DNA from 3 places in the Mesorhizobium sp. M0189 genome. Region 3 is predicted to be linked to each of the others. Evidence: riboswitches for the same ligand, from Rfam matches in the RefSeq annotation. Region 3 holds a riboswitch; each other region holds the start of a gene.

The links. Region 3 has a riboswitch for thiamine pyrophosphate ahead of NKJ09_RS32560 (phosphomethylpyrimidine synthase ThiC). Riboswitches for the same ligand answer to the same signal wherever they lie in the genome.
Region 1: it holds a riboswitch for thiamine pyrophosphate, as region 3 does, so the genes downstream of both, thiB (thiamine ABC transporter substrate binding subunit) here and NKJ09_RS32560 (phosphomethylpyrimidine synthase ThiC) in region 3, are expected to answer to the same signal.
Region 2: it holds a riboswitch for thiamine pyrophosphate, as region 3 does, so the genes downstream of both, thiC (phosphomethylpyrimidine synthase ThiC) here and NKJ09_RS32560 (phosphomethylpyrimidine synthase ThiC) in region 3, are expected to answer to the same signal.

Annotation. Positions count from the first base shown of each region.
Region 1 is NZ_JAMYSW010000003.1:342,571-346,846, forward strand. Features, by position in the region: gene NKJ09_RS07410 (ABC-F family ATP-binding cassette domain-containing protein) at 1-1,032, opposite strand, end outside; gene NKJ09_RS07415 (thiamine diphosphokinase) at 1,034-1,678, opposite strand; TPP riboswitch at 1,806-1,920, shown strand; gene thiB (thiamine ABC transporter substrate binding subunit) at 1,964-2,977, shown strand; gene thiP (thiamine/thiamine pyrophosphate ABC transporter permease) at 3,211-4,276, shown strand, end outside.
Region 2 is NZ_JAMYSW010000008.1:219,270-223,545, reverse strand. Features, by position in the region: gene NKJ09_RS17330 (Fic family protein) at 133-1,674, shown strand; TPP riboswitch at 1,857-1,973, shown strand; gene thiC (phosphomethylpyrimidine synthase ThiC) at 2,078-3,913, shown strand; gene thiO (glycine oxidase ThiO) at 3,910-4,276, shown strand, end outside.
Region 3 is NZ_JAMYSW010000023.1:8,903-13,178, reverse strand. Features, by position in the region: gene NKJ09_RS28315 (Fic family protein) at 1-1,078, opposite strand, end outside; gene NKJ09_RS28310 (hypothetical protein) at 1,434-1,673, opposite strand; gene NKJ09_RS28305 (FAD-dependent oxidoreductase) at 1,613-2,131, opposite strand; partial or broken gene NKJ09_RS32565 (phosphomethylpyrimidine synthase ThiC) at 2,135-2,503, opposite strand; partial or broken gene NKJ09_RS32560 (phosphomethylpyrimidine synthase ThiC) at 2,616-2,807, opposite strand; TPP riboswitch at 2,913-3,028, opposite strand; gene NKJ09_RS28295 (porin) at 3,530-4,276, opposite strand, start outside.

The DNA of each region.
Region 1 (4,276 bases), on a different contig from region 3:
GTTGGTGCCGAGCCGCACCGTGCCTGCGTCCGGCTTCAATTCGCCGGTCAGCATCTTCAATAGCGTCGTCTTGCCGGCGCCGTTCGGCCCGACCAGACCGACGCGATCGCCGCGCTGGATGCGTGTCGAGAATCCCTTGACCAGGGTCAGATCGCCAAAGCTCTTCTCGATGTTCTTGGCCTCAATCACCAGCTTGCCGGATTCGGCGGCGTCGCTGGCTGTCATCGTCGCCGCACCCTCGGCGCCACGATGACCGCGAAAGCGCTGGCGCATGGTCTGCAACTCACCGAGCCGGCGCATGTTGCGCTTGCGCCTTGCCGTCACGCCATAGCGCAGCCAGTGCTCCTCGCGCACGATCTGGCGGCCGAGCTTGTGCTGCTCGCGCTCTTCCTCCTCCAACACCGTGTCGCGCCATTCCTCGAAATAGGCAAAGCCCTTATCGAGACGGCGGGTCTGGCCGCGGTCGAGCCAAATTGTGGCGCGTGACACGCGTTCGAGAAAACGGCGGTCATGCGAGATGACGACCAGGGCCGAGGAGGTGCGGGCAAGCTCCTCCTCCAGCCATTCGATAACCGAAAGGTCAAGATGATTGGTCGGTTCATCGAGGAGAAGAATGTCGGGCTCGGGCGCCATGACGCGGGCGAGTGCCGCGCGCCGCGTCTCGCCCCCGGAGAGGTCGTTCGGCCGTTCCTCGCCGGTCAGGCCGAGATGCTCTATCAGATAGGTGGCGCGGTAGGGATCATCGGCGGGCCCGAGCCCCGCCTCGACATAGGCGCGAACGGTCGCAAAACCGTCCATGTCGGGCATTTGCGGCAAATAGCGCACCGTCGCCGAAGGCTGGCGGAAGACTTCGCCGTCCTGCGGTTCGATCAGCCCGGCAGCGATCTTGAGGAGCGTCGACTTGCCAGAGCCGTTGCGCCCGACCAGGGCGATCTTGTCGCCAGCTGACGCCGTCAGGGCGGCACCGTCGAGCAGCGGCGCGCCGCCAAAGGTCAGCTTTATCCCGTCGAGATTGAGAAGCGGCGGCGCCATGTCAGCTTTCAGGTAGGGAAAAAGGATGCGCGAGCAGCAGCGCGCGGCCGCTGGCCAGCGCGATTTCCAGCCGGCCCTTGACCTCGTTGGAAATGGTCAGCGACGAGCCGAAGGCAACCTCGACATGGGCGAGCGGCCATTTGGCGCCGGTGACTGTCAGGCCGGCGAGATCCGAAAAGCCGAGCACCGAAAACAGCGTACCGTCGACATAATCGAAGCCAGTCTTTCCAGGCAGCAAAGGAATGCCTTCCTGTGCGCCGCTGGTCAAAAGCACTTCCGTTCCGCCTTCCGCCAGCCGGACGCTGAGCGCCAAATGCAGGAAGATGTGGTCGGTGCGTTTGCCGCCGAAGGCGCCTGCGAGCACAAGGCTGGTCGCACCGCGTTCGAGCGCGGCGGCGATAGCGAGTTCACCGTCGGTCTTGTCCTTTTCGGCGGGAAACACCTGCCGTGGCACGGCGGCCAGATCCTCCGGCAAATCGGCAGGCACGGAATCGAAATCGCCGACCCAGAGTTCCGGCATCAGGCCCAGCATAAGGGCATGGCCGATACCGGCATCGGCAGCGATGACGCGGGAGCCTTCGACCTGGCGGTCGAGCAGCGGCGTGCGGATGAGATCGCCGCCAAGCAGGATGGTGAATGTGCTCATATCTCGTGGCCCTTACCAGCCCTGCCCCGGAAACGGAAGATGAAACGGCAGATGAAACAGGACGCCGCGCTTTGGATGCCCGGCAAACTTCCGCTTGCGCAGCACTTCGGCCGGGCCTATGTGTCGAAACGCTCTAACGGGGTGCCGGACGCGATCTTCGCGGACCGGCTGAGAGGCAAGACTGCCAACCCGCTGAACCTGATCCGGTTTGTACCGGCGGAGGGATTAGACGTTTCGGACAGCCCGACGCCTCAATTCCTTTCAACGCGAACGAAGGAGGCGCCGATGCGCAGTTTTTTCCACTCTCTTGCCTCGATTATCCTGCTTGCGGCATCCGCGCTTGCCCTACCGGGGCAGGCATCGGCACAGGATAAGCTGACCGTCTATACCTATGAAAGCTTCACCGCCGATTGGGGTCCGGGACCGGCGGTGAAGAAGGCCTTCGAGGCCGAGTGCACCTGCGTCGTCGAATTCGTCTCGGTCGCCGACGGCGTGGCACTGCTCAACCGTGTGAAGCTGGAAGGGGCCGCGACCAAGGCCGATATCGTGCTTGGCCTCGATACCAATTTGACGGCGGACGCCAAGGCAACCGGCCTGTTTTCGCCGCATGGCGCCGTGACGGACGTCAGTGTGCCGGGTGGCTGGAGCGACGATATCTTCGTGCCGTTCGACTATGGCTATTTCGCTATCGTCTACGATAGCGAAAAACTGAAGAGCCCGCCGAAGAGCCTCAGGGAATTGGTCGAGGGCGATGCCGGCGACAAGATCGTCACCCAGGATCCGCGCACCTCGACGCCGGGCCTTGGCCTGCTGTTGTGGGTCAAGTCGGTCTATGGCGACAAGGCTCCGGAAGCCTGGGCCAAACTCAAGGCAAAGGTGCTGACGGTGACGCCGGGCTGGAGCGAGGCCTACGGCCTGTTCACCAAGGGTGAGGCGCCGATGGTGCTGTCCTATACCACTTCGCCAGCCTACCACATGGTTGCCGAAAACACCTCGCGCTACCAGGCGGCGTCCTTCGAGGAAGGCGAATATCTGCAGATCGAGGTCGCTGGGATCACCACCAAGGGCGCGAAGAACCCGCTGGCGGAAAAGTTCATCGCCTTCATGACCGGGCCGAAATTCCAGGATCTCATTCCCGAAACCAACTGGATGTTCCCGGCCGGCAAGACCGACAAGCCGCTCAATCCGGCGTTCGACAAGCTCGTCAAACCGACCAAAACCTTGCTGTTCAGCTCGGAAGAGGTCGCCGCAAATCGCAAGGCCTGGGTCGACGAGTGGCTGGCGGTGATGAGCAAGTAGCTCGGATTGAAAGATGATCGCCCTACGGCGCCCCCCTCTGTCCTGCCGGACATCTCCCCTACAAGGAGGGAGATTGGCCGTCATGCCGGCTTTCGCCAATCTCCGACATTGCCGGAATGAGCGGAGCGCTGAACCTGCCAATCTCTCCCCATGTGGGGGAGATGTCCGGCAGGACAGAGGGGCGCGCGAAGGAACGCAATCCTCGCTAAGAATCTCGAATCTGGTGGTCTAGCGTGCAACGCGCGCCATCATCGGATACCCGCGTCGCTGCCGGTATCGTCGCGCTCGCCGCCATCGCGCTGCTGATCGGCGGGGCATTCGCCGGGCTCGTCGTCGAAGCCATGCGCGACCTGTCGGGCGCCGCCTCCGCCTTTGATTCCTATCTCCTCCGTGTTGCGCGCTTCACGCTCTGGCAGGCTCTGTTGTCGACCCTGCTCTCCGTCGCACCGGCGCTGTTCGTCGCGCGCGCGCTGTCGCGGCATCCACAGTTTTTCGGGCGAGGCTTTGTCCTGCAGCTTTTCGCCGTGCCGCTGGCGCTGCCGGCCATTGTTGCCGCACTCGGTGTCTTGGCACTCTATGGCCGCGCCGGGTATTTCGCCGGCTTGCTCGGTGCGATTGGCGGCCAGAACTGGCCCGGCATCTATGGCCTATCGGGTATTCTCGTCGCCCACGTCTTTTTCAACCTGCCGCTGGCAACGCGACTGTTCCTGGAAGCGTTGCAGACGGTGCCGGCTAACCAATGGCGGCTGGCGAGCCAGCTTGGCATGGGTGCTGCGCCGGCCTTCCGGCTGATCGAATGGCCGGCGTTGCGTGCGGCCCTGCCGGGCGTTGCCGGGCTCGTTTTCATGCTGTGCATCACCTCCTTCACCATCGTGCTTACGCTCGGCGGCGGGCCGCGCGCGACGACGCTGGAGGTTGCCATATACCAGGCGCTGCGTTTCGACTTCGACCCGGCGCGGGCGGTGACGCTGACCTTGTTGCAGATTGCCCTGACCTTCGTCGTCGTGCTGGCACTAACGCGGCTTGGCGCCAATATGACCGGCGACGCCAATCTGCCGGTAGCCCCGCGCCGGTATTTTTCAGCCGGTGCGGCCGAGACCGTGCTGAACGCACTGGTGATCGGGCTGGCACTGCTGTTTGTCGCCGGACCGATGGCGGCTACGCTGTCGGCCGGGCTTGGCGCCGATCTCGGCCGCCTGGCCGGCGAGAGCGCGGTGCGGCAAGCGACGGCGACCAGTGCCGTGCTCTCCCTCCTATCGGCGCTGCTCTCCTTGGCGTTGTCGCTGTCGCTGGTTATGG
Region 2 (4,276 bases), on a different contig from region 3:
TGATGACTCCAGCACCGTTTAGAATCGGTTTTCGGAAAATTTGTCTTGTGGCATCAATTTTCATGGAATAGGATCATTTTTCACAGGTGTTGGCCCAGCTGAACCAAAATTCGATGAAAGGATTCGCTTTTCATGCCTGCGGTGCAAGAGCACCAATTTTCAGGTCCTGTTACCGTTTTTCAGGAAATCCGCCTTCCTGAAACGGCGACCCCGGCCGGGTACAGCGCCCTGGTCGGAGCCTACAGGCTCGCCGTGCCCTTGCCCCGTAGGTTGTTCGCCACGGGCGAGCATCATCGCATTACCGAACGGGATGGCTGGCGGATCATGACCCCCCGCCACGCCCCAAATCCTACCCTCGAAGGCCACCTGACCTTTGCGCTCAAGTACGAGGGACTGGACCTTGCCGTCCTCAAGCGGCTGTTCCAAGTGACCGGTCCCGCGCCGATCGAGGCGCTGGTCCGTGAAAGCCCGACCGGCAGTTATGCCCGCCGCATCTGGTTTTTATATGAATGGCTGAGGGGCGCCCGTATCGATCTGCCGGACGCGGCGGCCGGACGATACATTCCGGTTGTCGATCCCGAGCTGCAGTGGCCCGGACCCGACAAGACCGCTTCGCGCTACCGCGTAAGGGACAATCTCCCCGGCACGCGTGAGTTCTGCCCTCTGGTGTTCCGCACCAAGATTCTCGAAAAATTCATCGGCCTTGAACTACCGCGGCGCGCGGAGGCAATCGTAGCGGACGTGCCGCGCGACCTTCTTGCTCGGACCGCCGCCTTTCTTTTGCTCAAAGACTCGCGATCAAGCTATGCGATCGAGGGCGAGCGCCCGCCGCAAGATCGCATCCAGCGCTGGGGCCGCGCCATCGGCGAAGCCGGCCGCTGGCCGATCGATCGCGATGAGCTGCTGCGTCTGCAAAGAATTGTACTTGGCGACGCCCGTTTCGCAAGACTTGGCTTCCGAAAAGAAGGAGGTTTCGTCGGTGAGCATGACCGAGACAACGGCACGCCCTTGCCCGATCACATCAGCGCTCGGCCCGAGGACCTGCCGCGGCTAATCGATGGAATGGCGGCGTTCGATCAGGGCCCCGCGCAAAACCTTGATGCAGTCGTAGCCGCCGCAATCCTCGCCTTCGGCTTTGTCTACATTCACCCGTTCGAGGACGGAAACGGCCGCATTCACCGCTACCTAATCCACCACGTCCTTGCCATGCGCGGCTTCAATCCGCCGGGAGTGGTCTTTCCCGTCTCGGCCGCGATCCTGGACCAGATCAACGAGTACAGGGGCGTGCTCGAGAGCTATTCGCAGCGCCTTCTGCCGTTGGTGGAATGGGAACCGACGCCGCTCAACGTCCGGGTGCTGAATGACACCGGTGATTTCTACCGGTTCTTCGATGCAACCCCGCACGCCGAATTCCTCTATGCCTGCGTTCAGCGGACGATCGAACGGGACCTTCCCGAGGAAACCGCATTTCTGCAGCGCTACGATCAGTTCCGGCAGCAGGTGGACGCCTTTATTGACATGCCCGAGCGGTTGACCGATCTGCTCTTCCGTTTTCTTCACCAGAATGATGGACATCTATCGAACCGCGCGCGCGAAAAGGAATTCGCCACGCTGACCAGTGACGAGGCAGGAAGAATCGAGGCGATCTACGCGCAAACCTTTGGTGCCCATTGAAGGTGTGATCATCAGGATCGATTTTTAGTCCGACGGTTTGTAATTCCCTTGTCCCTGCCTTCATCTCCGAGGCTTGACTTGTCGCCGAGACATGCACGATTTTTTCCGCACGGTCTGACCGGCCGCCGATCAGCCGCGGCCAGAACGCGCTTGACAAACCGGAGCCGTCCCGTCCAACCTCACGCATTCACCAGGGGAGTCCCGGCAAGGGGCTGAGATACTGCTGGCATTCGCGGCGCAGTGACCCGTTGAACCTGATCCAGTTCATACTGGCGTAGGGACGGTGCAAGCGCTTTGCGGGAGTTTACGCCCGAGGTCCTGTTTCGGCAGGTCGACAGAAGCGTCTTTTCATCCTCCCGGCACAGAACTGGGTCTCCAATGCAACGAGCAAAGGAGCCTCAAGATGAATGCCCTCACCCCCGCCGTCTCGACGGGACCGCTGCCCGCCTCACGAAAAATCCACAAGCCCGGTGCCATCCACCCGCAGATCAGGGTGCCGATGCGCGAAATCTCCGTCCATCCGACGGCCGGCGAACCGCCCGTCACCGTCTACGATCCGTCCGGCCCCTATACAGACCCGACTGTCGAAACCAGCATCGAAAATGGCCTTGCACGGCTTCGCCACGAATGGATTACGGCGCGCGGCGATGTCGAGGCCTATGACGGCCGCCATGTCCGGCCGGAGGACAACGGATTCGCGACGGGCGAACGCCTGACGCCGGAATTTCCCATTCGCCATCAACCGCTCAGAGCCAAAGCAGGCAAGGCGGTGACGCAGCTTGCCTATGCGCGCGCCGGCATCATCACACCCGAAATGGAGTTCGCCGCCATCCGCGAGAACCTTGGTCGCGAGATCCTGCACGGCAAGCTTGAGCGCGACGGCGAGGCTTTCGGCGCGACACTGCCCGATTTCGTCACGCCGGATTTCGTGCGTGATGAGGTGGCGCGCGGACGCGCAATCATTCCCGCCAACATCAACCATCCCGAGAGCGAGCCGATGATCATCGGTCGCAATTTCCTGGTCAAGATCAACGCCAACATCGGCAACTCCGCCGTCACATCGTCGATGGCTGAAGAGGTCGAAAAAATGGTGTGGGCGATCCGCTGGGGCGCAGACACGGTGATGGACCTGTCGACCGGCCGCAACATCCACAACATCCGCGACTGGATCGTCCGCAACGCGCCGGTTCCGATCGGCACGGTGCCGCTCTATCAGGCGCTCGAAAAGGTCGGCGGCATCGCCGAGGACCTGACCTGGGAGGTCTACCGCGACATGCTGATCGAACAGGCCGAACAGGGCGTCGACTATTTCACCATCCATGCGGGCGTGCGGCTGCACTACATCCCGCTGACCGTTGACCGGGTCACTGGCATCGTCTCGCGCGGTGGCTCGATCATGGCCAAATGGTGCCTGCATCATCACCGGGAAAGCTTCCTCTACGAACATTTCGCCGAGATCTGCGACATTTGCCGCGCCTATGACGTGTCCTTTTCGCTGGGCGACGGCCTTCGTCCTGGCTCGATCGCCGACGCCAATGACGCAGCACAATTCGCCGAGCTGGAGACGCTCGGCGAGCTGACACAGATCGCCTGGGCGAAGGATTGCCAGGTAATGATCGAAGGCCCCGGCCACGTGCCGATGCACAAGGTCAAGGAGAACATGGACAAGCAGCTCGCCGTCTGCGGCGAGGCGCCGTTCTATACGCTTGGGCCGCTGACGACCGACATCGCGCCGGGCTACGACCACATCACCTCCGGCATCGGCGCGGCGATGATCGGTTGGTTCGGCACCGCCATGCTCTGCTACGTCACGCCCAAGGAGCATCTCGGCCTTCCCGATCGCAACGACGTCAAGATCGGCGTGATCACCTACAAGATAGCCGCCCATGCCGCCGACCTGGCAAAAGGTCATCCGGCGGCGAAAGTCAGGGATGATGCCCTTTCCCGCGCGCGCTTCGAATTCCGCTGGGAGGACCAGTTCAACCTGTCGCTCGATCCCGAAACCGCGCGGTCCTTCCACGATCAGACCTTGCCCAAGGAGGCGCACAAGCTGGCGCATTTCTGCTCGATGTGCGGGCCGAAATTCTGCTCGATGCGAATTTCCCACGACATCCGCACCGAAGCGCAGAAGGAGGGCATGGCGGCGATGGCGGCGAAATACCGCGAGGGCGGCGATCTCTACCTGCCGGCGGACGAGACCGGCGCACCGCTCATACCTCAGCCACGTGAGCCATCATGAAGGTGCTGGTCAAAGGGGCCGGCGTTGCCGGCCTCACCGCCGCCTTCGAGCTCGCCGCACGCGGCGCGGCGGTTTCCGTTGCCGAGACAAGGCCTGGCCTTGGGGGCAATGCGTCGTGGTTCGCCGGCGGCATGTTGGCGCCATGGTGCGAGCGCGAAAGCGCCGAGCAGCCGGTGCTGGATCTCGGGCGCGGTGCCGCCGACTGGTGGGATGCCGCAACCCCCGGCCAGGTGACGCGGGCCGGAACGCTGGTCGTGGCCGCGCCGCGCGATGCGGGCGAGATCGACCGCTTCGCCAGCCGCACCTCGGGCCATCGGCGTGTCGATGAAGACGAAATTGCGCTCCTGGAGCCCGACCTCGCCG
Region 3 (4,276 bases):
ACGCGCCGGCTGGCTTGCCGTTGATGATCGCGGCAACAGAGTCTTTGACCTTCTGGAATGCGAGGTAGTAGCCACGCGCGGCAAGCGCATCCCGGTTCTTGCGGTCCTCTTCATCAATCTCCGGATTCCAGCTCCCCTCGCGCACCCGGTCGATGAGTTCCGGGGTGACGCTGTACCCTTCTATCGACAGCGAATGGTAGGCGTCGCTTTCGTAGATATCCTCGACGAACTTCATATAGGCGTCTTTGTCGGACGGCAGTCCGGGTGCCTTCGGGAATATCTCGATGATGGCTTCGCGCTGCGATTGCCAGATCGCGCGCAGGCGGGCGACCAACGGCGGTACGCCCGCCGCAATGGTTGTCACTCCAATTTGTCCCGCGAACGGATCGGATTCGCGCACGTCATAGCCGGCGGCTTTGAAGGCGGCCACGATTTCATCGGCAAAGGAGTCGCGTCCTACGCGACGGAAGGCCCCCGCAAGCCGTCCCGCCACGGCGGAATGGCCGCCATCAAGCAGCAGGACCAGAACGGTTGATACGTCGCGCACCGACGCCATAGCGATCTGCATCTCGATAGGCGCGCGCTGGAAGAACGCTTGCGGCACCCGGGTAAGGGCGGCCTCGACAGTGAACACGCGCTGGCCGTTTTTCTCTGTCAGTTCGGCCGGCATCTCCTTGACCTTGAGGTCATAGAGCGAAGTGCCGAACAGCAGGTCGATTTTGTTATTCGTGCCTTTGGGGGTGTTCACCACCACCTGAGGCGGAATAGTGGGCGCTTCCGCGTGCAGAAGCAGCGAGTGCTCCGGTGACACGAACCAGTCCTTGCCGAACCGGTCATTGCAGTAAAGGGAGCAGAACTCCCAGAAGCTCGCGTACCAGGGGGTGGTGTCTTGCTGCTGTGCCTGCGGGCTGGTCGACATGAGCCAGCCTTTCATAACATCGCGCAGGAACCCGTTCTGCAGCAGCCGCTCCCGGTGGACGCGGGTCAGCTCATCTGATTTGAATATGCGCCGCCCACCCTTCTGCAGCTCTTTGAGGACGGCCAATGATACAGCGAGTTTTTCATGGGGCTTGGCCATGGCCGTACCTTTGCAACTTTTTAGAGCTGTGCGATTACAAGTATATATTGCTGATAGGAGACAAGTCAATGATGCTGTGGAGTTGCAAGTTTTTTAAGTCGTGCAATAACAAGCTTTTTATGCGATAATCGGCAAGTGAAATCACAGTTTTGATCGTTTCCATAGCTCGTCTGCGCGAAGGATCGTCACCCGGATGGGCCGAGACCAGCTCCCCAGCAGGCTACGCAGGGGCTCGGGGCGAGCCTACAGCCTGGCCCTCCGAAGCGCTTCGAAGGAGGACGCGCCTCTTTGAAAAACTCGCCCGTTGTGCATCGTGGGTACCTGTAAACGCGAATTCTCAAAGAAAAGACGCTCCTTACCTCTCCCTCCCGCCACGATCATCACGGCCGCGCCCGCGCTCACTACGCCGCGACGCCCGCGAGATCGGCTTCTCGGCAATCGCCCCGAGCGAGACATCACGCGTATGGAGGATCAGCATTTCACCGCGCATGCCGCGTAAATCGTCGTCGGCCCGCGCGATGCCCGTGCAGTCGATCACCTGATCAAAGCCGGAAAAGCCAACCTCGCCCGTCTCGAAAAGGAAAACGACGCCCATCGCACGCAGTTGCCGGCGAGGGCTTCGAGAGCCCGACGGGGATCGAGATGAGCTTCGCTACAAAAAAACAGGCTCTGATGAAAGCGGCCGGCAAGATCGGGCTCGAGGGCGGCAACAACCTTTTCGTCGACGCACTCATAGTTGCGCGAACGAGCTGCAAAACGGGCAAGCTCGAAGGCATCGCGCTGATGGGCGACGACGAGAGTGCCGGCCCTCGTCACCAGCGCGGGCAGCGCCCTTTCCCACCAGTCGGCTGCAACGTTGCCGAAAGTGACGACCGCCTCCTCGGCGCCTTCGCGTTCGCACCAAGCGGCGAGCATGCCGCCGGCGAGCCAGGAGGCATTGCCGCCGATCTGGCTGCGAATTTCAGCAACCGTGACGGATGCACCCGGCGCGGCCAATTCATGGGCAACGGTGAGGCCTGCCACACCCGCGCCTTTGACAAGAATGCGGCGCATGGCTCAGCGCGCCCTCTGATCTTCCTGCGCTGAGGCCTGTTTTTCCACCTCGGGCGTTTCGACCGGCATATAGAGATCGCCGCCCTCGCGGTATTTCGCCGCCATCGCCGCCATGCCCTCCTTCTGCGCTTCGGCGCGAATGTCGTGAGAGATGCGCATCGAGCAGAATTTCGGCCCGCATATCGAGCAGAAATGTGCCAGCTTGTGCGCTTCCTTGGGCAAGGTCTGGTCGTGGAAGGACCGCGCGGTTTCCGGATCGAGCGACAGGTTGAACTAGGCCTCCCAGCGGAACTCGAATCCGGCCCGCGACAGCGCGTCGCCGCGGATGTTCGCCGCCGCGTGACCCTTGGCCAGGTCGGCGGCATGGGCGCTCGCCAGTCACAAATCCGTTGTCTTCCGGCCGGACATGGCGGCCGTCACAGGCTTCGACATCGCCACGCGCGGTAATCCATTCGTGGCGAAGCCGGGCAAGGCCTTTTTCGATCCTGGTTTTGATGGCCGGATCGGTGTAGGGGCCGGACGGATCGTAGACGGTGACTGGCGGTTCGCCGGCCGTTGGATGGACTGCAATTTCGCGCATCGGCACCCTGATCTGAGGGTGAATGCTGCCATGCTTGTGGATCTTGCGTGAGGCGGGCAGCGGTCCCGTCGGGACGGCGGGGGTGGGGGCATTCATCATGAGGCTCCTTTGCTCGTGCATTGGAGACCCAGTTCTGTGCCGGAAGAATGAAAAGACGCTTTGGTCGACCTGCTCGAAACAGGACCTCGGGCGTGAACTCCCGCAAAGCGCTTGCACCGTCCCTACGCCAGTATGAACTGGATCAGGTTCAACGGGTCACTGCGCCGCGAAAGCCAGCAGTATCTCAGCCCCTTGCCGGGACTCCCCTGGGTGAATGCTTCAGGTTGAACGGGCGAGCGGTATCTTGCCAAGCGCATTCGGGCCGCGGCGGTGATCGTCGGGCGATCGTCTCGGCCAGGCGCAAGATCGGATGGAGCATCGCCTGAGAATCGTCTGTTCCTCGATCAGCCTCGCTTATGCTCTGGAGCTTGTTCTCTCGCGCCCGAATTTCCGCGGGGATGGCTGAACGGAGGCGATCCATTTGCGATTTTCAAGTGCGTCGGGCCGCACCCCAGTTCGGAAAACCTGGCCGGGTAGTGCTGGATGGCAGGGTCCGTCAAGCGGGCGGAAGGAATGAGGAAATGAAAGAGTTGCAGATCAAAACGCATAATCGAGCGATGAATATCGCCTGCGCGATCATCCGGACCAGATCTGATATGAAACATCGTCCGGCCCCGAGATCGAGGCTCCAATCTCGTATAGCTTCCATACGACGTTCTCTTGGAGTGTTGCGGGATTGGTCCGCTCAACCGGATCTCGAGCTCAACCCTTTCATCCCGTTAGAATGAGCGTTCGAAACGCAGGATTCCGGCGACACCGCTCTTCTTGTTGGCGTTGGTCCAGTTCACGTTGGAAGCGTCCACCTTGCCGACGGCGAAGTTGCCGTAGCGGCTATAGTCGAGTTCCGCCGTAACTGTGAAATCTGGAAGAAACGCATAGGCGACGTTTGCAGCGACACCATGGTTCTTGAGCTGATCACCGGAGAGCTGAAGGTTGAACGAAGTTGTCTCGTTGAGCTTGTAAGTGGCGCCAGCCCAGAAAGCCCAGTTCCCACCCCAACTCTTATAGAAGCCGCGACCATGAGCGTCGATGGCGTTCGTGGAGTCGTCGTTGAGCTTGCCGTTGGAACCGTAGCCGAGCATTCCGAACAGCAACAGTTCGTTGGTGACATTGATGTCGACACGGACCTTGGCGGCCACCGATTCGTAGTTGCTATCATAAGCGGCAACGCCGGTGATCGCGCCCCAGCCATGTGTGTATTTCAAGCCGCCGACTACGTGCGGAGAGTAGCTGTCGATTGTGCCGACCACGCCCGAGCCTTCTTCGAGCGAAACCACGGCCGAAAAGCCGGCCCCCGCGTCGAAGTAGTACTGAACCACATTGGTATCGAAAGCGCCGTACGGAACCGGCGTCTGGTTGAGTACGTCAACCGCGCCGCCAATAAACATGTCGAAGGCCGACCAGTCCTTACCAAGTCGGAGGCCACCAAGCTGAATCCAGGCGAAAGTCAAGGTGCTGTCTCCGTT